Regions from separate parts of the Chryseomicrobium aureum genome, predicted to be linked through region 1. Evidence: predicted binding sites of a transcription regulator. Region 1 holds the regulator's gene; the other holds the start of a gene.
The links. The regulator CtsR, encoded in region 1, represses protease genes until heat stress. The targets are predictions, from matches to a motif close to ATGGTCAATAAAGGTCAAACA.
Positions count from the first base shown of each region.

Region 1 (16,107 bases):
ATCAAAACAGCACCCGGAAACAAGATAGTTGCCGTATTAGGAGCTGCTCACGTTCCAGGTATTACTAAAGAGATTCACCATACTCATGACCTAGAAAAGCTGTCTGAACGTCCACCGAAATCGATTGTCCCAACGATTTTAGGTTGGGCTTTGCCTGCCATTATCATCGCGTTGATTGTAGCAACATTTTTTGTGAATCCCGAAGCTGGCGCAAATCAAGCGCTGAGCTGGATACTCTGGACAGGCACGATGGCTGCAATTGGAGCTGCTGTTGCTTTTGGACACCCATTAGCGGTTCTATCTGCATTTTTCGCAGCACCTATCACAGCCTTGCATCCGATTTTGGCTTCAGGATGGGTGTCGGGACTTGTTCAAGCGTTTATGCGCAAGCCAACAGTGGGAGACTTTGAACGATTGTCTGAAGATGTCTTCACCGTGAAAGGTTTCTGGCGTAACAAAGTAACACGTGTTCTATTGGTGGTTGTATTAACGAATATCTTTGGCTCGATTGGAACAATTGTTGGTGGGGCAGATGTGATTCGCCAGTTTTTCGCCAATATTGGATTATAGAAAGTAGGCAGTAAGATGATGGCACCATTTTATATTTATACGTATGGATATAATCCAGAAGAGGGCGCACTTGCAGAAATAGAGATTCGAGCTTTTTTCGGTCAATCAACTGTGGGCAAAGTGATCGGATCTTCTGTATCCATCGACCCTTCTCGAAGTGTGTTCATTCGGGAGAAGTTACATGTCTTAAAATCAGCGGTAAGTGTTGACGAAATCATTGAGAGTGCAAAGGACTTTGGAGACGCACAGGAGTCTTACAAAGTTGTATTCATGAAGCACGAAGGGACGACATCATTTTTAAATGAACAGCGCCTCCAACTTGCACGTACCATAGGGAATGAGATGCCGGGTCCCCTAGAGATGAAGACACCTGATCAAGTGTACGCCGTTACAGTTTATGAGGGACGATGGTATTTCGGGCTACTCGAGAGAAGTCGGCCAGTTTGGATGGAGCACGTAGCAAAACCACAAGGGTATTCAACGGCTTTAAATGCGAGAACGGCACGGACGCTCGTCAATATTGCGAACCCCCATGCGCGCGACCTTGCCTTAATCGATCCATGTTGTGGTATTGGCACGGTTCTAGTGGAGGCAGCATCAATGGGGATGTTCGTCAAAGGAAGAGATAAAAATCCACTTGCTTGTGTCGGAGCGCGTGAAAATCTTGAACACTACAATTACCCGGTTCCTATTGATGTAGAGATACGAGCAATTCAAGAGGAAGAAGGTCACTATGATGTGGCATTTTTAGATCTTCCCTACAATCTCTACACGCACTCTACGGAAACGCAACAACACGACTTAATTAGACATGCCGCCCGACTTGCGGACAAAGTAATTATCGTGACGATTGAGTCTATGGATACGGCGATTGAAGCGGCGGGCCTCAGAGTAGTGGATAGAGCTACTACGACCAAACAACGCTTCACAAGAGAAATAGTAGTATGCGAAACGTCTAATCGGTAACCACCGATTAGGCGTTTTTGTTTGACTTCAAAACATTTTATTGAAATATTCCATATAATCTGACAAAATAGAAGGTGGGAGAAATGTAAGCGTATTCATTACGCAAATTAACCAAAGGGAGAGATAAGAATGGTTTATAAGTTTCCGAATACGGACGGCGCAGTCGTTCACTTCAAAGAGCAATACGATAACTACATTAATGGGAAATGGACTGCTCCAGTCAAGGGTCAATATTTTGAAAATGTAACACCTGTAACTGGGAAAGTATTTACGAAGATTGCCCGTTCAACTTCTGAAGACATTGACTTAGCACTAGATGCTGCACATGCTGCAAAGGATAGTTGGGGAACTACTTCTGTTGCAGAACGCGCAGTGATTTTAAATAAAATTGCAGACCGCATTGAGGAAAACTTAGAACTACTTGCCGTTGCTGAGACATGGGATAACGGGAAAGCTGTTCGTGAGACTCTAAATGCAGATTTACCACTTGCTATCGATCACTTCCGTTATTTTGCAGGTGCGATTCGAGCACAAGAAGGAAACTTAAGTCAAATCGATAACAATACGGTAGCGTATCACTTCCACGAGCCACTTGGAGTTGTAGGGCAGATCATTCCTTGGAACTTCCCGATCTTAATGGCAGTATGGAAACTTGCGCCGGCACTAGCTGCTGGAAACTGTGTAGTACTGAAGCCAGCTGAACAAACTCCGGCTTCAATTCTTGTATTAATGGAATTAATCGAAGACATATTACCTCCAGGGGTTATCAATATCGTGAATGGATTTGGATTAGAAGCTGGGAAACCACTTGCTTCAAGCCCGCGTATTGCAAAAATCGCTTTCACAGGTGAGACGACTACAGGTCGCTTGATCATGCAGTATGCTTCTCAAAACTTGATTCCTGTAACACTTGAGCTTGGTGGGAAATCGCCAAATATCTTCTTCGAGGACATCATGGACAAAGACGATGCTTTCCTGGATAAAGCAGTTGAAGGATTTGTTCTCTTCGCACTGAATCAAGGAGAAGTGTGTACTTGTCCATCCCGAGCGCTTATCCAAGAATCAATCTACGATAAATTTATGGAAAAAGTTCTGAAGCGTGTAGAAGCGATTGCTACAGGAAATCCACTTGATCCGAACACAATGATGGGTGCACAAGCATCAACAGAGCAAATGGAAAAAATCTTGTCGTACCTAGATATCGGGAAGCAAGAAGGCGCAGAATGTTTAGCGGGTGGAGAGCGCAACGATTTAGGTGGCGACTTTGCAGAAGGCTACTACATCAAGCCGACTGTTTTCAAAGGACATAATAAGATGCGAATCTTCCAAGAAGAAATTTTCGGACCGGTTGTATCGGTTACGACTTTCAAAACAAAAGAAGAAGCTCTTGAGATTGCAAATGATACATTATATGGCCTAGGTTCTGGTGTGTGGACACGTGATATGAACACAGCATACCGTTTCGGCCGTGGCATCCAAGCAGGTCGTGTATGGACGAACTGTTACCATGCGTATCCTGCACACGCAGCATTTGGAGGATACAAGATGTCTGGTATCGGACGCGAGAATCACTTGATGATGCTCAGTCACTATCAACAGACAAAGAACCTACTTGTATCGTATGATGAAAACAAACTAGGATTCTTCTGATCTCCTAGTAGGAGGTGAAGACGATGACAGAACGCGTTGTAGCGACAGAAGCCGCCCTTGATTTGATTGCGCTGCTCACTGACAAGCACGGCCCTGTAATGTTTCATCAGTCTGGAGGGTGTTGTGATGGATCTTCTCCAATGTGCTACCCAGAAGGGGACTTATTGATTGGAGACCAGGACATTTATCTCGGTGAAATCGGAGGTGCCAAGTTCTATATCCATAAAAATCAATTTGAGTACTGGAAACATACGCAATTGATTATTGATGTGGTGGATGGACGAGGTGGGATGTTTTCACTAGAAGGTGTGGAAGGTAAACGATTCCTCACAAGGTCCCGGGCATTCACGGCAGAAGAGAATAAAGAGCTCCAAAATACCTAATCGAATGGCTCCTCCTTTATGGGAGGAGTTTTTTTTGTATAATGGAGGCATGGACAAGGAGGATGACCATGCAAATCGAATCATTTGAAGTGGAAAAACTACATGACCCAACTGGAATTGTAGAAGGAGACCGCTATGAATTTTTAATTGGCCTCGTATATGACGAGGAGGATGAACTATTTGAAGAGACCGACTCCATTGATGTACGTGTCATCTTTGCAGACGATTCAAAAGGACAGCGAATTGCTCAAGCACATTTTATTGACCGGACAACCGCGAAAGTGCTAGATTTTGAGCTGGAGCAAGAAGAGTTAGAGACACTCCTGGCGTTTTGCCAAGAGCACTACAAAGAGGGGTGACGAAATGAAGTTTTCACATATTTTGCCTGTAATCGGAATTGAGCAAAAACGAAATGAACAAGATATCGAAATTACAGGGCTTGCTTACAACTCCCGTAATGTGAAGCCTGGAGATGTATTTGTTTGTATGCGCGGAGTAAAGGCAGATGGTCATACATTTGCCAAATCAGCAGTTGAGGCGGGTGCTGTAGCGCTAGTTGTGGAAGAATTTATTGATGGGGTAGATGTCCCTCAATACCGCGTGAAGGATGCGCGCAGCAGTTTGGCGGCGCTTGCCGATGCATACTACTCTCACCCGACACAGCATATGAAAACAATCGGAATCACAGCTACAAACGGAAAGACGTCCACGTCATTCATGGCCAATGCTATTTTAGAAGAGCATGGGCTTCAAACTGGTCTCATTGGGACAGTTGTTGTCAAGATTGGTGACAAGGCGGAGCCTTCAGAATTAACCACACCAGAATCTCTGGATCTACAACGCTATTTTTCTGAAATGGTGGAATCAGACATCCAACACGTCGTAATGGAAGTATCTTCTTCAGCACTCGAACTAGACCGAGTTGGCAGTGTTGATTTTGATATTGTGACATTCAATAACATCAGCCGTGAACATATCGACCTGCATTCTTCATTTGAGAACTATGTGATGCATAAATCAAAGCTTGTCACACGTGCAGGCGTTGATAAAGTAGCGATTTTGAATTTAGATGATTCTTATTCTGCAGCTTTGCAAGATCAGACAGATGCTTTTGTAGTGACAATCGGTGTGGAAAGTGAAGAAGCGGATATTCGTTGTGTAGACCTTGATTTATCAACAGGGCGTGCAGAGTTCACAGTGTCGATTGCAGACACGCTTGAAACACCGCAAGGTACAATTCCACAAGGTGATTTTAGAGTATCGTTAGGAACACCAGGCTATCATTCTGTTTATAACTCGCTAGTGTCAATTGCGATTGGATTATTATGTGATGCCCCAATTGAGACGATTCAACGTGCGATGAAAAACTTTGCAGGGGTTGAACGTCGTTTCGAGATGATTTTTGAAGAGAGCTTCAAAATCTTTGATGACCACTTTGCAAACAGCGGAAATATCGATATTACCCTTAGTACGCTTGAAAAGATGGACTACAAAAACTTGAAGCTTGTGTATGCGATTCGCGGAGATCGAGGTGTTACAGTGAATCGTGAAAATGCGGAGGCAATTGTTCGCTGGGCACCTAAGCTTGGGCTGACAGAAGTCATTGCAACCAGCAGTAAATCCGATGTCACGGCAAAAGATGTTGTGGCAGAGGAGGAGAAAGCTGTATTCCTTGATGTCATGGAAGCTGCGGGAATCAAAGTTCATTTGTTCGATGAGCTCCCAGAAGCAGTTCGACAAGGGCTGCACCAAGCAGAAGACAACGATGTTGTTTTGCTAGCAGGGTGCCAAGGGATGGACTATGGTGCAAAGTATGCTTTAGAAGAACTTTCTTCAATGCATCCAGAATTAGATAAAGAAAAGTTATTCAAACCGCTCGCTACACGTGTGGCGGGGGTATAACGAAAAGACCTGAAGCGATGGCTTCAGGTCTTTTTTTACCACTCAATATCGTCATAATCTGGATAATCCGCTGTTAATTTGATGTTGTGCACAGCGCTCTTTGTTTTATTTGCTTCTGCAACAACTTTTTGTTTAAAGACTTCATAATCATTCCCACCAACGATGATGCTGCGTGCGATTTTCGGCAGCAAGACTTTGCGTTCTTCTTTCGGTACATTTAAATAAGACAAAGCCAACATATCGACGTACTGGGTTGCATAATCTTCTGTTGAACGTTCGGGTGACAAAAGCGCTTGCTTCACATCGGAAAAATCCTCGTCTGGCATCGCGATTTCTAAGGCTTCGATGACTTTTGCTTGAAATAAGCGGACTTCCATCGTGTAGAGATGAAGATGTGGGTGCTTGAAGTTCTTGCTGCGCAACAAGACAAAATCATTTAACCCGAATGCTGTGAATAGAAGTTCTGGCCATAACATTTTATAGCCAAAGTATACGTTGCGCTCTGGAGTGATCATTCCTTTTTCTTTTAGTTGATCACGAGTTGCTCCATTAGAGACAACTATCACTTCTTCTTTCCCTTTACGTGCCGCAGCTAATTTGATTAATGCCGCGGTAAGGCGATCATGTGTACTTTGATAATCGTAGAATTTATTAGTGTCTCCAATTAGATCGAAAGCCGCCGTAAGGAAAGCGTCGAAATCCCAAATGTCTCCGCTGATGGTTGCGCCTGTTGCATAAGGTGTAGATTGAATCGTTAACATCCTGCATCTCTCCCTTTATGAACGTTTCGGTTGATAGTTGAGCAGTTTGAACAGTTCCTGCTTTTCGTCTTCCGTTAAATTACGCCATTTACCGATGGGTAAGCTTCCAAGTTCGATGTTCATGATACGCACGCGTTGTAATCGTTTAATAGTGAACCCGAGCGCGGAACACATGCGGCGGATTTGTCGGTTGAGCCCTTGGGTCAGAATGATGGAAAATGTATACGGCCCAAGTTTTTTCACTTTTGCTGGCTTTGTGACGGTATCTAAAATCTTCACGCCCGTTGCCATTTTTTCTAAAAATGTTTCCGTCAGACGTTCATTCACTGTCACGATGTACTCTTTATCATGCTCATTTTCAGAGCGAAGAATTTCATTGACGATGTCGCCGTCATTCGTCAAAAGAATTAAGCCATCCGAATCTTTATCGAGCCGTCCTACGTGAAAAATACGCTTTTCATGATTGACGAAATCAATGATGTTTCCTTCGATATGGCGCTCTGTCGTACTCGTAATTCCTATAGGCTTGTTTAAAGCTAGATAGACGAGCTCTTGTTCTTGAGAAATCATTTTCCCGTCGACCTTTACTTCATCGCCATCCTCTATTCGACTTCCTAGTTCTGCAGGCTTGCCATTGATCATTACACGGCCATCTAAAATCCACTGATCGGCCCCTCTGCGAGAAACAATTCCTGCTTCAGCTAAATATTTATTGATACGCATGGCGTACCTCCTTATTGATTTTTGAATAATTTAAACCAGCCTTTATAAGTAAACCAGGTGAGCATTCCACCTGCAATCATAAACATGAATAACAATACCCCGTAATAGCCGAACGACCAATTAAGTTCCGGCATATTTGTAAAGTTCATCCCGTAAACCCCTGCGACGAATGTGAGCGGGATGAAGACGATGGATACAATTGTAAGTGTCATCATGATTCGGTTCATTCGGCTAGCGTTCATCGACATATGACTATCCCGTATATCCGCTGTCAAATCTCGATTGGAATCGATCATTTCAGATAGTTTGATAAGGTGATCGTAAATATCTTCGAAATAGGTGCGCTCTTCCTGCGAAAAATTCAAGCGTGAAGATGCAAGCATTCTATAAAGTAAATCTCGCATTGGATTGATTGTTCGTCTCAGGTGCAATAAATCACTGCGAATTTCAAAGACTCGGTTCATAGAAAACTGGTCATGATGCCTAGACATGTCATCCTCGACAATATTTAAATAATCCTCAATTTTGTAGATGATGGGGAAGTAATGATCCACTACTTTATCGATGATTTGATACAGAGCGTGCATAGCGCCTCTTTTCCAAGACTTCGTACTATGAATAAGACGGTCAAGTGCCTCGTCAAGTTCATGCATTTCTTCATAATGGAACGTTACGACAAAATTTCCTCCAACAAAGACGTCTAACTCTTCTGCTTCCATCGTCTTTTCGTTATATGTATGTAGCACAAAAAAGGTATGACGGTCATAATTATCGAGTTTAGGTCGCTGCAAATCATGCAGGCAGTCCTCTATTGCGAGCGGGTGAAATTGAAAAAAGTCTCGTAATAGATTTTGCTCGTCAATGGAAGGGTTGCTAATATCGACCCAATACCACTCGAACAAATTATCTTGTAATTGATCCAAAGAAAAGTTTTGAATCAGTTCGTGATCTGTTGTGACTCCTACTGTGCGAATCATAAAACCACCTCCTGCTTGTTCTATCATACCCGCTTCTAGCGGAAGTCAAAAGTATTTCTCGTCAACAAAATGATAGCAAAACACGAACCATCTTCTAATTAGGAGATGGTTTTTTCGTGTTTCTTTTGAAAAAGGGTTGCAATTTAATATAAAAGCGAATAATATTGTTAAGTATTTCAAAAATGTTCGTATTTAGGAGAGTTCATATGTTTCGTTTACAGCAACATGGCACAACTGTTAAAACAGAAGTTGTAGCTGGAATTACCACTTTTCTTACAATGGTTTATATAGTCATCGTCAACCCCGTTATTTTGGCGGAAGCAGGCGTTCCGTTTGATCAAGTTTTCTTAGCCACTATCATAGCCGCCGTCGTTGGTACGTTATGGATGGCGCTATTTGCGAATTATCCGATTGCCATCGCTCCAGGAATGGGATTAAATGCTTTCTTCACCTATACAGTCGTTATTTCCTCGAATGGACAAATCGATTATTTAACGGCTTTCTCTGCAGTGTTCATCGCCGGTATTATCTTTGTCATTTTGTCATTAACGTCTTTACGTGAAAAGTTGATTATTAGCATTCCATCCAACTTGAAGCACGGTATCACGGCGGGAATCGGATTGTTCATATCATTTATTGGACTGCGCATGTCTACAATCGTTGAAGCGCATGAAACGAACTTAGTGAAACTCGGGGATTTAACAAGCCCAGCTGCTCTGCTCACGTTGTTTGGTCTACTTGTGACACTAATTTTGATGGTGCGCAATGTGTACGGTGCCATCTTTTACGGGATGGTAGCGACAGGGGTCGTTGCCTTCTTTAGCGGTCAATTGAAGTTCGATGGATTCTTTGAAATCCCTTCCTTACCAGAGGGCATTCTTGTTTGGAATCCCGTCACAGCTTTTTTAGACGTCATTCAATTCGGCATGCTTGGGATTGTCGTGTCCTTTGTATTAGTGACCTTGTTTGATACAACCGGAACAATGGTCGGCGTTGCCAAACAAGCCGGGCTCATGAAGGGAGAACGCCTTCCACGCGCTCGTCAAGCACTCCTTGCCGATTCTGTTGCGACGACGGTAGGTTCTATGTTCGGGACGAGCCCAACGACTGCCTACATTGAGTCTTCTTCAGGAGTAGCTGTTGGCGGACGTACAGGTCTGACTACATTGACTGTAGGAATTCTCTTTATCATCGCTGCGTTTCTCGGTCCATTTGTTGCGGCTCTTTCTGGAGTGGCGGCGATCACAGCACCAGCTTTGATTATCATTGGGTCATTAATGATTGGGGCTGTGAAGCATATTGATTGGGATGCGTTTGATGAGGCATTTCCTGCATTCATTGTAATTTTGGCAATGCCGCTCACGTCGAGTATTGCAACAGGAATCGAACTTGGGTTTATCATCTATCCGATTCTAAAAATAGTGCAAGGCCGCTATAAAGAAGTACATCCACTCCTTTATATCTTCGCTGTCTTGTTCTTGTTCCAGCTGATTTATCTTCCCCATTAATATAGAGAAGCATGCCGATTTCTCGGCATGCTTTTTTATTTGGAGTCAAAACAATTGCACGCTACAAAGTGAATTCGTATAATAAAGTCAAAGATAGTCAAAGTCAGTAGGAGGTGACACCATGAAAAATATCTCAGATATTATTGAAGGGTATTTGAAAAGTATTATCGAATCTACTAATCAAGGGCAGATTGAAATAAAACGCAATGAAGTCGCGGAGAAATTTCAATGCGTCCCCTCGCAAATTAATTATGTAATTAATACACGGTTCACTGTAGATCGTGGCTATATAGTTGAAAGTAAGCGAGGTGGAGGTGGGTATATACGTATCTTCCGCTTAGAGGCGACCGAACAGACAGATGTCATTCGGGATATGTTAGATGCTCTTGAAAACGGGGCATCTGAATCCATGGTGGAAGACATGGTCTACCGCCTGCTTGACTTAGACATGATTTCAAAACGAGAAGCAAAACTAATTGTTGCGGCGTGTGCACGGTCTACCTTGTCAGTTCCGTTGCCACTACGTGATCAATTGAGAGGGCGGGTCGCTCAAGCGATGCTTCTTACGTTACTTCACGAAAAGGAGGGTCGCTGATGATTTGTGAAAACTGTAAACAACGTCCTGCACATGTCAAAATGACGGTTACGCAGAACGGAGAACCATTCACGCGACATCTCTGTGATGTCTGTGCAAGTCAGTTACACCCTTTTCAAAACCAGCAAGATCCATTAACGGTTCATCAACTGCTCACGAACTTGTTTACACCTGAACAAACAAAAACACAAGCTAGTCGTGAAAAAAGTCAGTGGAGCTGTCCGAATTGTGGCTGGACCTATGAACGCTTTGTGCATCGCGGGAAATTTGGCTGTGCAGAATGTTATGAGACATTTGGCAATGCCTTACCCCCTGTCATGAAGCGACTACACAACGGCAATGCTGAACACATCGGCCAAGTTCCAGAAGCATATGAAGAGACGCGCGATTTAAAGCGTCGCATTGAAGACATTCGGTCTCGTATGCAACAAGCAATCGCTGAAGAAGAGTTTGAAACAGCCGCCACTCTCCGTGACCAAGCAAGAGAGCTTGAGGCGAAACTCTCAAAAGGAGGCGATTGACAGTGGATATGAATCGCTTTTTAAAAAATCAAGTGACCAGTTGGATGGAAAGCTCAGGAGAATATGCGGATATTGTCATGAGCACGCGAATCCGATTGGCTCGAAATATAGAAGGTTTTAAGTTTCCTCTGGCATTTACTGAGGACGAGGCGCATAAAATCGAACAGACTGTCTCAGGCATTTTGCTTGACCAGGAAAACTTATCGCACGAGTTTACGTCTTATCAGATGAAGCAATTAGATGCACTCGATAAACAAGTCTTGATTGAAAAACATTTAATCAGCCCAAGCTTAATTGAATCTGAGCATGAAGCGGCAGCTGTCATTTCTGAAGATGAATCTCTTAGCATCATGATCAACGAAGAAGATCATTTGCGCATACAGTGCATACTCCCTGGTCTTCAATTAGAAGAGGCGTACAAACAAGCGCGGGAAATCGACCGGACACTTGACCGCAATGTTCGCTATGCGTTTGATGAGAAGTATGGTTATTTAACGACATGCCCGACCAATACAGGAACAGGTCTCCGTGCGTCCGTCATGATGCACTTGCCGGCCTTGACCGCTACGAAACAAATGGCTCGTATCGCACCTATCATCAACCGTCTTGGCATGGTTGTGCGAGGCATTTATGGAGAAGGCAGTGAAGCTCTCGGGAATGTCTACCAAGTATCCAACCAAGTAACACTAGGTAAAGCGGAAGTCGAGATTTTACAAGAACTGAAAGGCTTGACGACCCAATTGATTGAAAAAGAACGGGAAGCGCGCGAAGCACTGCTTTCCCATTCACGCATAACACTAGAGGATAAGTTGTTTCGCTCACTAGGCACACTGCGCTACGCCCGGATGTTGACGACAGAAGAAGCAGCACAATGTCTATCCGACGTCCGGTTAGCAATCGACTTAGCTATCATTCGAAACGTCAACAAAACGATTTTGAATGAATGTATGGTATTTATGCAGCCTGGATTTTTACAGCACTATGCCGGTTCTACATTGTCCCCGAAAGACCGCGATGTGTTTCGGGCAAAAATGATTAGGGAACGGTTGACTATAGAAGAAAAAGGAGAGAACTCATATGATGTTTAATCGTTTTACACAGCGCTCACAAAAAGTACTTCAACTCGCTCAAGAAGAAGCGATTCGTTTAAAGCATGAAGCAATTGGCACTGAACATATTTTGTTAGGTCTGATTCGTGAAGGGAACGGCATTGCGGCGAAAGCGTTAGAGGCTAGTAACGTCGATCCAAAAGCGATTGAAGAAGGCATTGAAGAATTAGTCGGAACGGGCGAAAAAGATGTTGGTCCGATTGTGCACTATACACCACGTGCTAAAAAAGTCATTGAACTCTCAGTCGACGAATCACGTAAACTTGGTCATTCTTATATTGGGACAGAACACTTGCTACTTGCACTGATTCGTGAAGGGGAAGGTGTAGCGGCTCGCGTTCTAAGTAACGCGGGTATCAGCTTAAACAAAGCACGTCAACAAGTGCTTCACTTACTCGGTAGCAGTGAACAAGCAAACAATTCATCTTCGACATCGTCTGCCGCAACTGCAAGCACGCCAACGCTTGACGGTCTTGCGCGTGACCTTACACAGATTGCACGTGAAGGCACATTGGATCCAGTGATTGGTCGTAGCAAAGAAATTACGCGTGTGATTGAAATCTTAGCGCGTCGTACAAAGAACAACCCAGTGCTTATTGGAGAGCCTGGTGTTGGTAAGACCGCAATCGCAGAAGGACTTGCGCAGCAAATCGTACACAACGAAGTGCCTGAAATCTTGCGTGACAAACGCGTTATGACACTGGATATGGGGACGGTTGTAGCAGGTACGAAATACCGCGGAGAATTTGAAGATCGCTTGAAAAAAGTAATGGATGAAATTCGCCAAGCAGGCAACATCATCTTGTTCATTGATGAACTTCACACATTGATTGGTGCAGGGGGAGCAGAAGGTGCGATTGACGCATCTAACATTCTAAAACCAGCACTAGCACGTGGTGAACTGCAATGTATCGGTGCGACAACACTTGATGAGTACCGCAAATACATTGAAAAAGATGCGGCTTTAGAACGTCGTTTCCAGCCAATCCAAGTGGACGAACCATCTGTTGAAGAAGCGATTCAAATCATCTATGGTCTGCGCGACCGTTACGAAGCGCATCACCGTGTGAAAATCACAGATGCAGCGGTAGAAGCGGCAGTTAAAATGTCAGACCGCTATATTTCGGACCGTTTCCTACCGGATAAAGCAATTGATCTGATTGATGAAGCAGGGTCGAAAGTACGCCTACGCTCATACACGACACCGCCGAACTTAAAAGAGATGGAACAACAACTTGAAAGCTTACGTTCTGAGAAAAACGCAGCCGTACAAAGCCAAGAGTTTGAAAAGGCTGCATCGTTCCGCGATAAAGAACAAAAGTTAAAAGAAGAACTTGAGAAATTGAAAGACAACTGGAAAGAAAAGCAAGGGAAAGCAGAAACAGAAGTGACTGTCGAAGATATCGCAACTGTCGTTTCGATGTGGTCAGGTGTACCGGTCTCAAAACTGGCGCAAACGGAGTCAGACAAACTGTTGAAACTCGAAGATACATTGCACAAACGCGTCATCGGACAATCGGAAGCAGTCGATGCCATTTCTCGTGCGATTCGTCGAGCACGTGCTGGACTTAAAGATCCAAAACGTCCAATCGGTTCATTTATTTTCTTAGGGCCAACTGGTGTTGGTAAAACAGAACTTGCGCGTGCACTCGCTGAAGTAATGTTTGGAGACGAAGATTCGATGATTCGTATCGATATGTCTGAGTACATGGAGAAACACTCGACATCTCGCTTAGTCGGTTCACCTCCAGGGTATGTTGGCTTTGATGAGGGGGGTCAATTGACGGAGAAAGTGCGTCGCAAACCTTACTCTGTCATCTTATTAGATGAAATTGAAAAAGCGCACCCAGATGTATTTAACATCTTGCTTCAAGTGTTAGAAGATGGGCGTTTGACAGATTCGAAAGGACGTACAGTCGACTTCCGTAATACAGTGGTCATCATGACTTCAAACGTCGGAGCAGACGCTGTGAAGTACAACAAGTACGTTGGTTTCAATCTTCAAGAAGCAGGTTCTTCTAAAGACTATAAAGACATGAAGTCAAAAATGCTTGAAGAGTTGAAAAAAGCATTCCGCCCAGAGTTCTTGAACCGTCTCGATGAGATGATTGTGTTCCACTCATTAGAGCGCGAACACTTGAAAGAAATTGTCACACTTATGGCGAATCAGTTAACGAAACGCCTAAAAGAGCAAGATATCGAGCTGGAACTTACAGAAGCAGCAAAAGATAAAATTGCTAAAGAAGGGTATGACCCAGACTACGGAGCACGTCCATTACGCCGTGCGTTACAAAAGCACGTTGAAGATCGTTTATCAGAAGAAATTCTAAAAGGCGAAGTGCTGACAGGTCAATACATCATCTTTGATGTTGAAAATGATGAATTTGTCGTTCGTACAGAAAAAGCTCAAGCTGAAACTGTAACGGAATAGAAGCACGTTAGCACCCCGTTTCTTTGCAGGAATGGGGTGCTATTTTTCGTATAGAAGAAAGTACGGTATACTGAGAACTAGAACACCCGTTCCTAAGGAGGACTTTATGGCAAAGAGAAAAACAAAATTTATGTGTAATGATTGTGGCTATGAATCACCAAAATGGATGGGAAAATGTCCAGGGTGCGGCCACTGGAATACGATGGTGGAAGAAGTGGAGGTCGTCAGCAAAGGGCCGAAACGTTCTTTTGTAACATCTGATGGACCGAGTATGAAAGCGACGCCGATTGTTTCGGTGGAAACACAAGAAGAACCACGAGTGGATACGTCACTTGAAGAACTGAACCGTGTGCTAGGTGGTGGGATTGTCCCAGGCTCCTTAGTCCTTATCGGTGGAGACCCGGGGATCGGCAAGTCTACGTTACTCCTTCAAGTATCTTCGCTCCTCGCGAATAAAAATATGCGCACACTCTACATTTCCGGAGAGGAATCCGTTCGCCAAACTAAATTACGTGCGGAACGACTCGGGGTCGCATCGAGCGAGTTGTATCTGTATGCAGAGACAAACCTTGAACTGATCAATGAAACGATTGAACAAGTAGAACCGAAGTTTGTCATCATCGACTCGATTCAAACTGTCCATCATCCAGATGTCACGAGTGCACCTGGTAGTGTGTCTCAAGTGCGTGAATGTACGGCAGAAATGATGCGTATTGCGAAAACGAAAAATATTGCCATCTTCTTGGTTGGTCACGTGACGAAAGAAGGGCAGATTGCAGGGCCGCGTCTTCTTGAACATATGGTGGATACCGTATTGTATTTTGAAGGAGAACGTCATCATACGTATCGCATTTTACGCTCCCAAAAAAATCGTTTTGGATCTACGAATGAAATTGCCATTTTCGAAATGGTACAAGCTGGGTTAAAAGAAGTGTTGAACCCGTCGGAACTATTCTTACAGGAACGCTCGCACGGTGCGCCTGGTTCGGCAATTGTCGCGTCAATGGAAGGTACCCGACCGATTTTGGTTGAAATCCAGGCGCTGGTCACCCAGTCGAGTTTCAACTATCCAAAGCGTATGGCAACAGGTGTCGATCAAAACCGCGTTTCTCTATTAATGGCTGTTCTAGAAAAGCGAATGGGCATGCTGTTACAATCGCAAGATGCGTATATTAAAGTCGCAGGCGGAGTAAAGCTTGATGAACCATCGATTGACCTTGCTGTCTTAGTGAGTGTCGTCTCAAGTTTCCGCGATATGGGTGCCCAACCAACGGACGTCTTTATTGGAGAAGTGGGTCTTACTGGAGAGATTCGTCGTGTGTCGCGCATCGAACAACGCGTGCAGGAAGCGGCAAAGCTTGGCTTTAAACGTGCGATTGTGCCGGCGAGTAATTTAGGAGGTTGGGATTATCCGGCAGGTATCAGTGTGATTGGGGTAGAGACTGTGAATGAGGCTATGAAATTAGCGTTTAATTAGATGTGGAGAACGCAATTTTTTAGTAGGTTCAATCTCTGGCGATCCGGCAGTGAGTTCCCAGGGGAGCATACCGGAGCCTCCTCTTGGCATACGAGAAGCTTGCACTTCTCGCCTCCACTGCGGGGTCTCCGCTATACTCTGATTCCCAAGGAACTCACTACCTCCTCTTGTCGATTGAAAATGAAAACAATATGTTAGAGACTAACTTCACTTCCCAGGATTAAATACTCTTTAAGGCTCTGCATGGACGTCCGTTTCAAGGAAAGCGTATAATGAAAAGACAACGAAATGAGGAGGTGGAAGTATGCTTAAATGGATCATTCAAATCGCATTTGTGTTGATTGGTGGTACACTCGGGTTATTTTTCTTACCGCACTTATACGAAGCAATGAATTTATCCGACAACCCGTGGATTGCCAATCCGTACGTATCCATTTTAGTAGGAGCCATTTTATTATATGTGGCCGCATTGTTCATTACAGATTATCTCGTAACATTTATCCGATTCATGGAAGAACGACTCTTGAACACTCC
Region 1 covers NZ_CP171117.1:224,358-240,464, forward strand. Annotated here, with positions in the region: gene ACF3OH_RS01250 (TraB/GumN family protein) at 1-570, shown strand, start outside; gene ACF3OH_RS01255 (TRM11 family SAM-dependent methyltransferase) at 586-1,536, shown strand; gene adh (aldehyde dehydrogenase) at 1,666-3,186, shown strand; gene ACF3OH_RS01265 (DUF779 domain-containing protein) at 3,210-3,569, shown strand; gene ACF3OH_RS01270 (DUF6509 family protein) at 3,638-3,928, shown strand; gene ACF3OH_RS01275 (Mur ligase family protein) at 3,933-5,471, shown strand; gene ACF3OH_RS01280 (DUF6904 family protein) at 5,507-6,232, opposite strand; gene rluF (23S rRNA pseudouridine(2604) synthase RluF) at 6,248-6,955, opposite strand; gene corA (magnesium/cobalt transporter CorA) at 6,967-7,932, opposite strand; gene ACF3OH_RS01295 (NCS2 family permease) at 8,139-9,440, shown strand; gene ACF3OH_RS01300 (CtsR family transcriptional regulator) at 9,562-10,035, shown strand; gene ACF3OH_RS01305 (UvrB/UvrC motif-containing protein) at 10,035-10,556, shown strand; gene ACF3OH_RS01310 (protein arginine kinase) at 10,559-11,644, shown strand; gene ACF3OH_RS01315 (ATP-dependent Clp protease ATP-binding subunit) at 11,634-14,096, shown strand; gene radA (DNA repair protein RadA) at 14,203-15,573, shown strand; gene ACF3OH_RS01325 (PIN/TRAM domain-containing protein) at 15,878-16,107, shown strand, end outside.

Region 2 (16,107 bases), 670 kb from region 1:
ATGCCATAACCGTACAACAAGATCCTAAAGAATTAAGAGACAATATACGCTCACTAGCTGCCCTTTATTTGGCTGTTGGACTTGACCCAGACAAAGTGACTTTATTTATTCAATCAGAGGTACCAGCGCACGCGCAAGCTGGTTGGATCATGCAATGCATCTCAAGCATCGGTGAACTTGAACGCATGACACAATTTAAAGACAAGTCAGCAGGTAAAGAAGCTGTCTCTGCATCTTTGTTAACATACCCACCACTGATGGCAGCAGATATCTTATTGTATAAGACAGATATAGTTCCCGTTGGTGATGACCAAAAACAACACATCGAGTTGACACGGGATCTTGCAGAGAGATTCAATAAACGGTATAAAAAAGTGCTAAAATTACCTGAAATTCAGTTACCTAAACATGGTGCACGAATTAAATCACTACAAGAACCCACTCGGAAGATGAGTAAATCGGATGAAAATCAGAAAGCTACTATGCGGTTACTGGATACACCTAAGCAAATTGAGAAAAAGATTAAGAGTGCTGTAACAGATTCTGAAGGCAAAGTATATTATGACGTAGAAAACAAACCAGGAGTGTCAAACTTACTAGCAATTGAGGCATCTCTCTCTGGTACATCAATTGACCAGGTCGTAGAAAAGTATCAAGACAGCCAGTACGGAGAATTTAAAGCAGGTGTTGCGAAAGTAGTCATAGATCATCTTGCACCGATTCAAGAGCGCTACCACGCACTTATTGAGTCAACTGAACTTGATGAAATTTTAGATAAAGGTGCTGAAAAGGCTAATCGTATTGCTATCGCTACTCTTCGGGAGATGGAGAATGCGATGGGCTTAGGGCGAATGAGAGTATAAGTATAAATAGAAGACAACCGATAAGCAGCTTGAACTCAAGTGATAAAAAAATCATTTCGAGAACAAGCTGTTTTTTTAATCCTATCGTTATGTAATTTGTCATTAGAAGAAGCTGTGCAAGAAGAAATACCGCTATGAAATAACAACTACAAAACAGAAAAAACCACATAGTATTCCCCTTTCCTTTCACTATATGAAAAAAAGACCCTTTACAGAAGAATCTGTAAAGGGTCTTGGCGTGAATTATTTCACTGGAGCATCAGCAGTAAGTTCGATGTCGATTAAATCGAAATCTGTTTCATAGCTGAAGTCATAGTTTTTAACGCGATCGTTAATTGGAAGTAACTCATATCGGAACTGCATTGGGATTACAGCAGAAACTTCATGCATGTATTCTTGCCACTCACGGAATTTACTTGCACGGAAATCAGCATCAAGAGCTTCTACAGAGTCGATAGCTTGTAGTAAGCCTTCTAGCTCTTCAGACGTATAACGGCTGAAGTTGTAAACTGCAGTTTCAGAATATAATCCTGATGGAGATGGGTTTGTACCAGTACCCCATGCACCCATGAAGATATCGATTTCTGGATCGTCAGCTTGTACTTTGTCGTAGAATGTGTTGAACTCGATTAGACGACCAGTTGCAAGTTGCACATCAAGACCAACTTCTTGCCAGTTTTGTAGGTAGTAGTTGATTACTTGTTCTTGAGTCTCGTCACCAGACATAGCTGCTAACATGATTTCAAGTTTTTCACCGTTTGGATCTTCACGTAGTCCGTCGCCGTCTACGTCTTCGTAACCAGCGTCATCAAGAATTTGGTTCGCCATTTCTGGGTCATACACGTATCCTTCAAGTGATGGATCGTGGAATGAAGCAAATACTGGTGGAATTAGAGAATTCGCACGCTCACGAAGACCGAAGTAGAATACTTCAGATACTTGTTCGATATCTAATGCGTAACCCATAGCTTTACGAAGCTCTATGTCACCCATTTTTGAACCTTCAATATCAGTTTCAACTAAGTTTGTATCGTAGTTGAATTTCCCAAGCTTGAAACCAAGGTACGAGTAGTAAAGTTCTTCACGACCAAGAAGAGTAATGTTTTCAAGGTCTTTTACATTTTCATAAGCACTTGTTGGGAATGACATAGCTAAGTCATACTCACCAGTCTCCATTGCTTTTGCAGCAGATGCTGATGGTACAGTTTGGATGACAACGCCATCTAACTTCGCTTCGCCAGCCCAGTAATTTTCGTTACGGACGAATGATACAGACTCACCAGGTACGATGCGATCAAATTTGAATGCACCAAGTGTAACTGGGTTTACGCGAACTGCTTCAGACTCTAAAAGCTCTGCTACAGGAATATCACCAACGATGTGGCTTGGCTCTGCGTATGTCCAAAGACCATCTCCACCTGAGTAGATAGCTGGAGATACTTTGTTGAATTGAATTTCTACAGTTTTCTCGTCAACGATTGTAATACCAGAGATTGTATCAGCTTCACCAGCATTGTACTCAACAGCACCTACGATGTTTTGGAAATCAGCATCGTAACGTACACCAGCATAATCTGGGTGACCGATGATCAAGTATGGTTGCACGATGTCTTCAGCTTTTAACGGCTCGCCATCAGACCATAATGTATCTTGATTGATTGTGATTGTTGCTTTGTTGTTGTCTCCATCAACTTCGATAGAAGCAATTCCATCGTTTGTCAATAAGAAGTCACCATCAGTTTTGAAAAGTGAGTTACTTGACCAAGAAAGAATATCTGCATCATATGCATCTTCATATAATGTATAAGAGAAGATTCCTTGGAATGGTGAATCATTTACTAATGCAACCTTTAAAGTTCCACCTTCAATTGCGTCACCTTCGTTTTCAAGTACAGTTGGGAATAAATCTTCAGTAGATTCTGCGCCCTCTTCAGTGCCTTCTTCAGTACCTTCTTCAGAAGTACCTGGCTCTTCGCTTGGAGTTGCTTCTTCTTCGTTGTTACATGCTGCTAAGAACAACATGAATGCAACTAGCAACGCAAGTATAGCTAAAAGCTTCTTATTCATTCGTTTTCCTCCTTTTTATACTCTCTTTTTATATCAAACGATGTACGTTTAATATCACCCTAAGCGCTGACGCGCATCTGCCGAACGGCGTATTGCCTGTCCAACATAGTTAATTGCCAACATTAGTAATAAAATTAATAATGAAGCTGGCAACCAGTTCCACCATGCATTTTCTAAAATAAATGGATCATTAGCATACGCAACGAGCGTCCCAAGAGATGGTGTTGATGGTGGCAACCCAAATCCTAGATACGATAATCCTGTCTCAAGACCAACATTTCCAGCAAAGTTTAACGTCATTTCAACAATTAGAATGGACGATAAGTTCGGCATCATTTCTTTAAAAATAATGACAGAGTCACTTGTTCCCATTGTTTTAGAGGCGTTGATATAATCGCGGCGACTTTCTGTTAAAGCTTTACTACGTACGAGACGTGCAGTTCCTACCCACAAGAAGACACTCATGATTAGAACGAAAGTTACTACTGTATATTTTGGAACGATAGAAATGAATACAATAATGATCATCAATGATGGAATCGTAATGAAGAAATCAATGATTCGCATGAAGATGTTATCAATCCATCCACCGAAATACCCTGTGATTAAACCAATTGCTATACCAACAATACCAGTAATCAAAGTTACTGAGATGGCAATTGTAATCGAATTACGCGCTCCAATAATGAGTTGGCCTAATATATCTCGGCCTCCTTTATCTGCGCCTAGCCAAAAGTCACTACCTGGTGGTGCCATTTGATCTCGTAAACTGATTCGCATCAACTGCGTTTGATCAATCATAAATGACCAAATATAAATTGTAGTAATCAAAACAATTAAGAAAATCAATGATGTCATTGCTAGTTTATCTTTAGAAAACTCACGCCAGATTACTTGAAATCCAGTAGGTGGCGCGGCTGCAGGTGTTTTTTTCTCTACATCAATAGTCTGTTTTTCAGCCATCGTTCGAATCCTCCTTTTCCATTATGTTTGTCAATCAATCCGGATACGTGGGTCAACAATACTCATGATGATATCGGATAGTAGACTTCCCAATAATGTTAAGAATCCGAAAAGCAATACCAGTGTTGTAATTACACTATAGTCACGACCGTTGATTGCCTGTACAAACAATTGGCCCATTCCTTGGTAACCGAAAATCGTTTCAATGAAGATCGATCCACCTAAAAGGTTTGTTATTGTAAATCCAAGGAATGCTGCGATTGGTAACAATGAGTTACGGAAGATGTGTCGTGAATAAACTTTATTATTTGGAATACCTTTTGCTCGCGCAGTGCGAACATAATCCATTGTTTTGGAGTCAATGATTTCCGTACGTAGATACTGAATGACACCCGTTGTTCCTAATACTGCGAAGACCATCGCTGGTAACAGTAAGTGATAAATCTTACTTAGTACATATCCAAAGGTTCCAGGGTCAGCACCTATACTAACTGTACCACTTGTCGGGAACCAACCTAGTTCGTATCCGAAGAAGAATACTGAGATTAAACCGAGTACAAATGTTGGAATCGCATAAACGATAAAGCTGTAGAATACGATTGATTTATCAAGAATAGTATCTTGATAGCGCCCCGCCAGTACCCCTAGTGGAATAGCTAATAGATACAATAGGCCAACACTCACTAACGATAACCAGAACGTATTAAGTGCTCGTGCACCAATCAGTGTTGAAACTGGTTGGTTAAACGTATAAGAACGCCCAAAGTCTCCTTGGAAGGCATTCCCCATCCAATTAATATATTGGATGTACCACGGATCATAAAAACCAGCCGCTTGGCGCAGTTGCTCAACACGAGCCGGATCTGTTTCAGGTGTGATCAAACCAGTAAAGGGATCACCAGGCATGAATTTTGCCATGATGAAGATTAATAAACTTAGTACAAACAACTGAGGAATCATGACGAGAAATCGTCGTACTACCGTTTTCCACATAGTTAGTTGCCCCCCTGTTCTGCTGCTGTCATCGCCACTTGGTGCGTGTCAGAGATTGGGCGTAAATCAAATACTCGACCATTTTCATCGAAATATTTTTTGTTTTCTGTATGATAGTTCGCTTCCACACGTTGGCGCTCAATTTTACGCTCATCGCGTGTAGAAGGATCAATGTTTGGAATTGCAGATAATAAACGTTTCGTATAGATGTGTTGTGGGTCCCCGTATATTTCATCACGAGTTCCTGTTTCTACGAATCGACCTTTATACATGATGTTGATTTCGTCACACATATGTTTAACGACACCAAGATCGTGAGAGATAAACAAATAAGTAAGACCTAGTTCTTGTTGGATATCTTTCATGAAGTTCAGTACTTGCGCTTGAACAGAGAGGTCAAGTGCTGATACTGGCTCATCTGCAATAATTAATTTAGGGTTTGTCGCAATTGCACGGGCAATTCCGATACGTTGCTTCTGACCACCTGAGAATTCATGTGGGTACTTCAACTTCACATCTTCAGGCATCCCGACGATAGCAAGTAGTTCGTTAATACGACGACGTTCCTCATCAGGCGATAATTTTAAGAAGTTACGAATTGGTTCAGCTAAAATTTCTGATACACGTTTACGTGGATTTAAGCTAGAATGTGCATCTTGGAAAATCATTTGAATGTCACGATTGTAGGCAGAATTACGTTGTCTGCGAGAGTTCGTTACATCTTTACCTTCATAGATGATTTTTCCAGAAGTAATTTTTTCTAATCCGATAATAGACTTTCCAGTTGTGGATTTCCCACAGCCCGATTCGCCTACTAGACCATATGTCTTGCCTTGTTCAAATTCCATGTTAATGCCGTCAACAGCAAGAACGTGATCTTGAATGGTGTTAAAGAATCCTCCGCGAATCGGATAGTGTACACGAAGGTCTTGTATCTGCATGAAACTCATTCGATGATACCTCCCATTTCCTCTTCACTCTGGAAGTAAAAATGTTGCCAGCAGGTACATCTCACAAAGTGTCCTGGTGCAATCTCATGAAGCTTTGGATCTGCTTCGTGTGCTTCGGCTGGAATCCACGGGATACGTGGAGCAAAACGACAGCCTTCACGCGGTAAGTTAATTAGAGAAGGGACAAGTCCTTGAATGACTTGCAGTCTATCTTCTGTACTGTGCGCTTGTGGTATTGAGTTTAATAAAGAACGTGTATATGGATGCTTTGGATTATTGAACAATTCATTTACTGGTGCTTCTTCAATTACTTGACCTGCATACATAACCGCTACACGGTGAGCGACTTCAGCTACTACACCAAGGTCATGTGTGATCAAGATAATACCAGCGCCAGTTTCTTTCTGTAATTCAATCAAAAGATCTAGAATCTGTGCTTGTATCGTTACGTCTAATGCAGTTGTAGGCTCATCCGCAATAATAATAGATGGCTTACATGCGATTGCGATTGCGATAATAACACGTTGACGCATACCACCAGACAACTGGTGTGGGAATTGACGAGCAGTACGAGTAGGATTTGGAATTCCAACTTGTGCAAGCAATTCAAGTACGCGTGCTTTGCGTTGTTCTTGCGTTAAATCCGTGTGGTAAATCAAGCTTTCTTCGATTTGATCCCCGATTCGCATTAACGGATTCAATGCTGAAAGCGGATCTTGGAAAATCATGCCGATATCATTTCCACGAACTTTGTTCATTTTTTCATCTGAAAGAGCGGCTAAGTTTAAGTCTTTAAATTTAATTTCACCGATTACACGGGTCTTGTTGGAGTTATGTAGTCCAATGATTGAAGTGGCAAGTGTGCTTTTCCCACATCCTGACTCTCCTACAATTGCAAGAATTTCATTTTTACGAAGTGTTAGGGAAACTCCATCCACTGCGTTGTAATATTTATCCTTGATGCTGAAGCCCGTATGTAAATCTGAGATGGTTAATAGTTCTGATGCGTTATTCAACCTACTGCTCCTCTCAAGTTTCACTAAGATGTTTTTACTAAGTTGATATTTCAAAGTTTCTATTTTTCAGTTAATTGTTCACCTAGATGTAAATTCTATTACAGAATTATTACAGTGACAATAAGTTTTTTGGCTCATTTCATAATTTCGAGCATTCTAGTTATTTAGAAAACTTTGTAAACCTTAGAGAGACAAGGGTTTGCGCAAAATACAATATTGGGAAAATTTTTTTAAGAAATGAGTAATGATTCATTCCATATGCGCCTTATGGCATAGTGTAATGATTTAGCGCTACAACTCACTAAAGTATTGTAGAATTAAACAAAGCTGCTGATAAATTATCAGCAGCTTTTATTATTTCGCAATATAATTAATATTTTTTCAAAACTAAACTTGCATTGTGACCACCAAATCCAAGTGAATTTGAAATGGCTGCATAAACTGTTTTCTCACGTGCTTCATTTGGGATATAATCCAAATCTAATTCAGGATCTGGAGATTGTAAATTTATTGTAGGAGGAAGAATTCCTTCTTTGAGAGCTAACGCCGTAAAAATCGCTTCCACCCCTCCTGCTGCACCTAATAAATGACCAGTCATTGATTTTGTAGAGCTTATTGCTAGCTTATGCGCATGGTGACCAAATACAGATTTGATAGCTTGTGTTTCAAATAAGTCATTGTAAGGCGTGCTTGTACCATGTGCATTAATGTACCCTACTTCATCAAGAGACACCTGCGCATCATTTATCGCTTGTTTCATTGCTCTAGCGGCACCCTCGCCTTCAGGTGCTGGAGCTGTAATGTGATGTGCATCTCCAGTTGAGCCGTACCCAGCAACTTCAGCATAAATCTTTGCTCCACGTGCAAGTGCATGCTCTAATTCTTCTAAAATGACTATTCCTGCACCTTCTCCGATAACAAAACCGTCACGGTTCGAATCAAATGGACGTGAAGCTGTAGAAGGGTCTGGATTCGTAGTCAGAGCGGTATTTGCACAGAATCCTGCCACTGCCATATTGGTGATAGGTGCCTCTGCTCCACCTGTAATCATAATGTCCGCATCTCCACGCTGGATAACTTTAAACGCATCTCCTATAGAGTTTGTTCCAGACGCACAAGCTGTCACAGAACAGGAATTGATTCCTTTTGCACCAAAATAAATTGACACTTGACCTGAAGCCATATCCGGGATCATCATCGGTACGAAAAACGGACTTACACGTCGAACACCTTTGTCTAAAAACGTCCGGAATTGACTTTCATATGTTTCCATCCCACCGATTCCAGAGCCGATCCAGACACCTGTTCGTAGCCCAGTACTTTCATCTAGCTCCAAATTTGCATCTCTCATTGCTTCTATAGAAGCGGCAAGTGCATAATGTGTGAAGCGGTCCATCTTGCGAGCTTCTTTCTTTTCAATAAAGTCTTCTATAGAGAAGCCTTTTACCTCTGCAGCTACTTTTGCAGGAAATTGATCTGCATCTAGTCGTGTAAGTGGTCCGACTCCAGATCTACCAGCCTTAATCCCTTCCCACGTTTCAACTGCTGTATTTCCAAGAGGCGTCACGGCACCTATTCCTGTAATGACTACTCGTCTACCCAATTCAATCCCTCATTTCAAGTTATTTTCCCCAACGCAATGCAATGGCGCCCCAAGTTAAACCGCCACCAAAACCTACCATGACGACGACATCTCCATCTTTGATTTTGCCTTGTTTTAGTTCATAGTCAAGCGATAGAGGTATGGAAGCCGCAGAAGTGTTTCCATACAAATGAATAGTTTTGGACATCTTCTCTTCCGGTAAATCTAATCGTTCTCGAGCAGCTTCCATAATACGAATGTTTGCTTGGTGTGGAATCAAGAAATCAACATCCTCTTTTGTGAGTCCTGCTTTCTCAATCACATTGACTGCTGACTCACCCATTTGACGAACTGCAAATTTAAATACTTCACGTCCGTTCATTTGAATATGGTCACCTTGTTGAGATAAATGTTTGCCTCCACTTCCATCCGAACCAAGTTCGAATGATAAAACTCCGTTCCCTTCTGTAACTGGCCCAAGGACGACCGCTCCAGCCCCATCTCCAAACAGAACTGCTGTCGTGCGATCTTCCCAATTTATAATCTTAGATAGCTTTTCAACGCCTACAATCAAAACATGTTTATAGACATTTGTTTGAATGAACTGAGAACCTGTAATTAATGCATACATAAATCCAGCACAAGCAGCTGACACATCCATGGAAGCAGCCTTTGTAGCACCTAGTCGGTGTTGTAACATGTTTGCAACCGTAGGAAATGGCTGATCAGGAGTTACTGTAGCCACTAAAATTAAATCAATGTCTGTAGCTTCGACTTGGGCGTTCTGTAATGCTTTCCGTGCTGCTTCATATGCAATATCCGAAGTATCTTGTGACTCATCTGCCAGATGTCGTGCCTCTATTCCTGTCCGTGATTTGATCCATTCGTCTGACGTTTCCATTCGTTCGGCCAAGTCATCATTTGTGACTCGGTTTTCTGGAACGTAGGATCCAATTCCCCATATGCCTACACCCATTTTGTCATCCTCTTTTCTTTACTATCTATTATTAGCACCTGGTCATAATCATATCGAAATCGTGAACATTTATCAACACTCTGCTGATGTTTAGGATGTTTTTTAGGTTTTTCATACATTCGGGAAATAATTTGTGGTATGATTCAAGAAGAAAATTGACTGAGGTGACGACTATGCAATACGTAACAGTTCTCTTTTGGTCACTAATTTTAGTGACAATGTTAAATTATGTAGTAAGCGCTGTAATTAATGTAGACTTCGTTTTGTCGAATGGTCTTATTATGGGTGTTGTCATGGCAGTAGCTATCATTTTAATTGATGCTTTGCTTCCGAAGATGCCTAAAAATGCTCATCATTAATTGGTGATGTGGTTAGAAAATAAAAACAGTATTTTCTCTTGGTTTTAATCAGGAGAAGATACTGTTTTTTTATCTCTTATATTAGAGCTTAGAATGATCGTTCAATGAGCGTGCAGGGGGAGCGTTCCGCGGGCGCGGGCTGAGCCAAAATCGAGTTGCGAACGCCAGAAATACACTACGGAATCAGCCGCACCCACAAAGGCTGAATTGCGCCTTCATGGGCACGTCTGATTTCCTCGGAATTTCTAGAGCGGCGTTCTCCACATCTAAACAAGGTCTCAGCTTCCGCTTTTAATCCCGCTGGAGTCACCCCTACACTCTTTAGTTGAATTGTAGACTTACACTAAATCTGAAAATCAGTTCTTCATTCACAATTTTAAACAGAAAGTTGAAGCTGACCATCTTCAATTGACAGTTTGATTGTTTGGCCTGGTACTACTTCTGCACGGATGAGCTGTTTGGCTACTTGAGTCTCTATATTGCGCTGTATAAATCGTTTCAGTGGTCTTGCCCCGTACGCAGCATCTACCCCTTGTTCAACAATCCACTTATAAACAGAATCATCGACTTCCAGCTCAATTTCTTGTTGATGGAGTTTTACAGCGAGTTCTTTCATATATTTAGCTGCAATTTTCTCAAAGTGCTCATTGCCAAGAGCATGGAACATCACAATATCATCCATCCGATTTAACAGTTCCGGTTTAAAGTGTTGGCGAAGTGCTTGCATGACCAAATCGTGATGATGTTGATCCACATCGGTTTTTGTTTCAATTAAATAAGAGGAACCAATGTTCGACGTCAAGATAACAATTGTGTTCGAAAAATCGACGAGACGTCCTTGGCTATCGGTGATACGACCATCGTCTAAAATCTGGAGTAGAATATTCGCTACATCCGGATGGGCTTTTTCTATTTCGTCAAGTAACACAACGGAATAAGGATTTCTTCGAACAGCTTCTGTTAACTGCCCCCCTTCTTCGTATCCGATATAGCCAGGAGGCGCTCCCACTAATCTTGATACGCTATGCTTCTCCATATACTCTGACATGTCAATTCGAATGAAATGTTGTTCCGAATCAAATAATTGTGCAGCGAGCGTTTTGGCTAACTCTGTCTTTCCAACGCCAGTTGGCCCTAAGAATAAGAAAGATCCAATTGGTTTGTGCGCATCTTTAATTCCTGCACGCGCACGGAGAACAGATTCTGAAACGTACTGAATGGCTTGTTCCTGCCCTACAACGCGTTCAGCTAAGATTTCTTCTAACCGTAATAATTTCTCGCGTTCTCCTTCGACAAGTTTTGTGACGGGGATCCCTGTCCATCTTGCTACAATTGAAGCAATTTCTTCTTCGGTTACTTCTTCACGTAGTATGCGTCCTTCAACAGGAGTAGCTTGTTCAAGTGCCGCTACTTCTTTTTCTGCTTCTGGAATTTTCCCATGACGCAGTTCCGCAGCTTTTGTTAGATCGTATGCCGATTCTGCCTCCTCAAGCTCTCTACGCAAGCGGTCTAATTCCTCTCTTTTGCCTTGAACTGCTTTTAATTCTGCCTTTTCGCTTTCCCACTGATTTCTCATTTCCGATGAAGAAGATTCAAGTGCATTTAATTCTTGGCGTAAATTCTGTAGTCTCTTTTGGCTAGCGACATCTTTTTCTTTCATCAATGCTTGTTCTTCAATTTGAAGTTGCATGATTTTACGCGTCACTTCATCGAGTTCTTGTGGCATTGAATCAATTTCTGTACGAATCATTGCACAGGCTTCGTCAATTAAATCAATCGCTTTATCTGGCATGAAGCGATCCGTAATATAACGATTCGATAACTCTGCAGCTGCTACAATCGCACGATCATGAATGCGCACACCATGATGCAGTTCAAAACGTTCTTTTAACCCACGAAGAATAGAGATGGCATCTTCCACAGTTGGCTCTTTCACTAGAACTTGCTGGAATCTACGCTCTAATGCAGGATCTTTTTCAATGTAAAGTCTGTACTCATCTAGCGTTGTTGCTCCTATACAGTGAAGCTCCCCTCTAGCAAGCATGGGCTTTAACATGTTCCCTGCATCCATCGCACCGTCTGTCTTGCCAGCCCCGACTATCGTGTGGAGTTCGTCGATAAACAGTAAAATAGATCCTTCGCTATCTTTAACTTGTTTTAAGACAGACTTTAAGCGTTCTTCAAATTCGCCTCGGTACTTTGCACCAGCAATTAATGCAGACATGTCGAGTTCATAGATTTCTTTGTCCTTCAATCCTTCAGGTACATCTTTTTTAACAATTCGTTGGGCAAGTCCTTCTACAATCGCTGTTTTCCCTACTCCTGGTTCCCCTATGAGAACTGGATTGTTTTTTGTTTTCCGAGAAAGAATTCGAATCACGTTCCGAATTTCTTGATCGCGGCCAATCACTGGATCCATTTTTCCTTCCTTGGCGTAGCTGACCAAGTTTCTTCCAAATTGCTCTAAAGGTGTTTTGTCATCTGACGGCATTTGATTCATTTGCATCGTAAGTTCCTCCTGACTTTGACCTTCTTTGACTAATTTGATTATACAAACTGATTCGACACCTTGTAAAGTAAAATGCTGTAAACAAAAAAACTCGACAACTGTCGAGTTTTGAGTAATTTAGCGAATGCCTAATGCAATTTTAGCGTAGCGTGACATGTGATCACGTGACCAGGGTGGATTGAACGTAATATTTACATCTGTTTCTTTTACCTCAGGTAACTGACCAAGAGCAGTTTTAACCTGATCAACAATCATCGGCCCCATCGGACAGCCAATTGACGTCAACGTCATCGTTACTACAGCCAATCCTTCTTCAGACAAGTCAACATCGTATACTAAACCAAGGTTGACGATATCAATTCCAAGCTCCGGATCGATGACTTCTTCAAGAGCACTCATCATACTATCTTTCATATCTTGATCCATTTTAATTCCCACCTTTCCGTTACTTGTAGTGTATCAAATGAACTTTACAATTGCCACCTTTGACGCTGTTTCGTGAGAAGAGTAAACTAGTGTGTAGGGAGAGGTGAAAGTATGGAAAAACATTTGATCGTACTAGATCTGGATGGAACACTATTAACAGATGAGAAAGTGATTTCACCACGCACAAAAGAAACACTTAGAAAAGCAAAAGAAGCTGGGCACGAAATTATGATTGCGACGGGGCGCCCATTCCGTGCAACAGGTATGTATTATAAAGAGCTTGGTTTGACTACACCGGTTGTAAACTTCAACGGAGCGTATGTCCATCACCCACTATCTTCTAGCTGGCAAACACGACACGAACCAATCAATTTAAAAGTTGTCAAAGAGGTCGTTGATGCGGTTGAGGATTACGAAGTGAAAAACTTGCTAGCAGAAGTATTAGATGATGTGTATTTGCATCAACATGATGAAAAAATCATGAATGCATTTGCATGGGGAGACCCGAAGTTTACGACGGGTGACCTACGTAAATACCTGACGCAAGATCCAACAAGTATGCTGATTCATGCAGATGAGCAACATGTTGAATCGATTCGAAAACACCTTCGTGACGTTCATGCAGAAGTGATCGACCACAGACGCTGGGGCGCACCTTGGCATGTTATTGAAATCGTCAAAAGTGGGTTGAATAAGGCTGTAGGCATTCAACCTGTGGCTGAACACTTAAATATTCCAAAGAGCCGTATTATTGCTTTTGGAGATGAAGACAATGATTTGGAAATGATTGAGTACGCTGGAACTGGTGTTGCAATGGGCAATGCCATCAATCCGTTAAAATCAATTGCAAATGAAATCATCGGCACAAACAATGAAGATGGTATCGGGATTTATTTAGAAGAGCGTTTGAGTTTAAAACTACATGTATAGGAGGAATACAATGAAAATTTACGCGGATAGTGCTACTGATCTTCCTTTAGCCTACTTCCAACAAGCGGACGTGGACTTGTTCCCACTCCGTGTACATATCGAAGGAAACGATTACGAGGATATCCTAGGAATCCAAGCAAAAGAAGTGTATGACAAAATTCGTGAGGGCCACCAACCTAAAACCTCTCAAGTGTCCCCTGAAACGTTTTTACAAGAGTTTGAATCTTTAGCAAAGCGTGGAGAACAAGGAGTCTATGTTGCATTCTCATCTGAACTATCTGGAACGTATAATACTGCGGTAATGATGCGTGATCAAGTGCAAGAGAATTATCCTGACTTCCAATTTGCTGTTGTCGATTCAAAATGTGCTTCACTTGGCTATGGAATGCTTGTTAAAAAAGCTGTCACTCTTCGTGAAAGAGGACTTTCTGTTTCAGAAATCGAACAGCAACTTTTTGACACAATTTCAACAATCGAGCACTTCTTTACAGTAGAAGATTTAGATTATATGGCACGTGGAGGACGCGTTTCTAAGACGAGCGCATTTGTAGGGGGGCTATTAAACATCAAGCCTGTCCTACATGTCGAAGATGGAAAGTTGATTCCGATTGAGAAGATTCGCGGTCGCAAAAAAGTAATCAAACGACTCGTGGAGTTAGTCGGTGAAAACGGAAGTGAGTTAGCAAAGCAAACCGTGCATATCTCACACGGTGACGATGAAACTGCTGCCAATGAATTAAAATCACTGCTTGAAGAAACATACGGAGTAAAAGATTTTGAGATTCAGATGATTGGCTCCGCTATCGGTGCCCATGTTGGACCGGGTGCTTTATCTGTATTCTTCTACAATAAATTGACGTAAAAAAACCGGAGGGCCAAAGTGGCTCTCCGGTTTTTTAGTTCTGTTGTGCACGTTTTTGCTTCCCTTTTCTCCAAACAAGGTAAATAAAACCTAAGAACAAAGCATAAGCAATTGCCATAGCAATAATATAAGCCGTATTTAACCCTGAATTTTCTTTCACATGGTAGAGTTCAACTAATTCACGGTCAATCGTCAAGCGATACTCTCCATTATCTGCTTGACGCACCACGTCACGCCCAAATAGACCACGCAACTCCTTATCGACTCCCACAATTTCTTCTGAAGCAGCAAATGTTTTCGTGCCACTCGTATTATTGATGACTACGATAAAAGCCTCATTCTCTGTAGAGCGCTTAAAAACTAAGTATCCATCCTCTTCTTGCAACAATTCGAAATCACCACGCTGAAGGGCTTCCGATTGGTTGCGAATGGTTTGTAAGTCCTCGATAAATAGCATGATATCTTCATCAACACGGAAGTTCATGATTTGGTGACTAGATTCTTGTGAATCACCGTTCATGGCAATTTCTGTTCCATATGTCATTACAGGTACTCCTGGCAATGTAAGAAGCGCTCCCATAGCTACCATAATACGTGTAGGGGGGAACATGTTTTCTTCAGTACTGAAGTAAGTAAAGCGTTCCGTTACTAAAGTATCCAATGTTAGTATGTCTGATTCAGTAAAATTGATCAGGCCACTCATCGGTTGGTCGACTGTTTTGAACGCTTGTTGAAATGCAGTAGTCGTATCAGATGAATAGTTTGCATCGAGTTCGAGATCAGTTTCTTCTAAACTGATGACATCACGTTCATCTGTATTGATTGCAGCGACAAATTGTTCAACTTCCGGTGTGATGGTTGCAGGGATGTTTGTCAGTTTCACCCCGTCAATAGGGAACCTTTCAACAAACGCTTGCATCTCTTGAAGGTTTTCAGGCGTTGCATCACCAATGGGTAAGTCGATCATAAGCTTCATATCTTTTGCGTGTAATTCGTCTAGTAAATCTACAAATTCTTCTTCTGTTCCGTATCGAGACTCGATTGAAGAATAGCTACTAATCTCAGAGCCATCATACTTTTCGGTTTCAAAGATGGGACCTATAGATATGTAGGTAAATCCCATGTCTTGAATGTGTGCGAGACGATCACGAATTCCGAGAAAATCTCCCCCCGCAAACGCTTGCGGGTCTTGTGTATTGACGTCTATGTCGTTGTTAGACGTTTGGTTAAAGTAGCGGTCAACGAGTAAGTCATAGATACTTTCCTGTTGCAATGAAGCAAATGCAGGTGTAGGTATGCTTAGCAGTAAGACGGCTACTACTAGTAATGGTATGCGTTTCATTCGGCTACTTCCTCCTTCATCTTTCTTTATTGTACCAGAGCAAAAGAGAAATTCACCTGCTACAATCTGAAGATTATGTGACCAACAAAAAACCACCCGACCGAAGTCGAGTGGTGAAATGGATTACGCTAAGAAATTGATTCCCATTGGAAGCTTGAATCCTAAGTATAGAGCTACGAATAAGAACACAAGCATCAATACAACAAATAATGTAGATGGCTGGCCCTTTTTCTTTTTCACAAGCGCCATCTCCATCATACCGATGACCA
Region 2 covers NZ_CP171117.1:892,597-908,703, reverse strand. Annotated here, with positions in the region: gene trpS (tryptophan--tRNA ligase) at 1-863, shown strand, start outside; gene ACF3OH_RS04880 (oligopeptide ABC transporter substrate-binding protein) at 1,107-2,930, opposite strand; gene ACF3OH_RS04875 (ABC transporter permease) at 2,985-3,893, opposite strand; gene opp4B (oligopeptide ABC transporter permease) at 3,924-4,886, opposite strand; gene ACF3OH_RS04865 (ABC transporter ATP-binding protein) at 4,889-5,836, opposite strand; gene ACF3OH_RS04860 (ABC transporter ATP-binding protein) at 5,833-6,852, opposite strand; gene fabF (beta-ketoacyl-ACP synthase II) at 7,223-8,455, opposite strand; gene ACF3OH_RS04850 (beta-ketoacyl-ACP synthase III) at 8,475-9,410, opposite strand; gene ACF3OH_RS04845 (YjzD family protein) at 9,584-9,769, shown strand; gene ACF3OH_RS04840 (ATP-dependent Clp protease ATP-binding subunit) at 10,146-12,275, opposite strand; gene ACF3OH_RS04835 (metal-sulfur cluster assembly factor) at 12,396-12,704, opposite strand; gene ACF3OH_RS04830 (Cof-type HAD-IIB family hydrolase) at 12,816-13,634, shown strand; gene ACF3OH_RS04825 (DegV family protein) at 13,645-14,496, shown strand; gene ACF3OH_RS04820 (alpha-amylase family glycosyl hydrolase) at 14,531-15,838, opposite strand; gene ACF3OH_RS04815 (YisL family protein) at 15,962-16,107, opposite strand, start outside.
Region 2: ACF3OH_RS04840 (ATP-dependent Clp protease ATP-binding subunit) is a predicted target of CtsR. The motif match lies at 12,291-12,311, and genes of this name have one in related genera.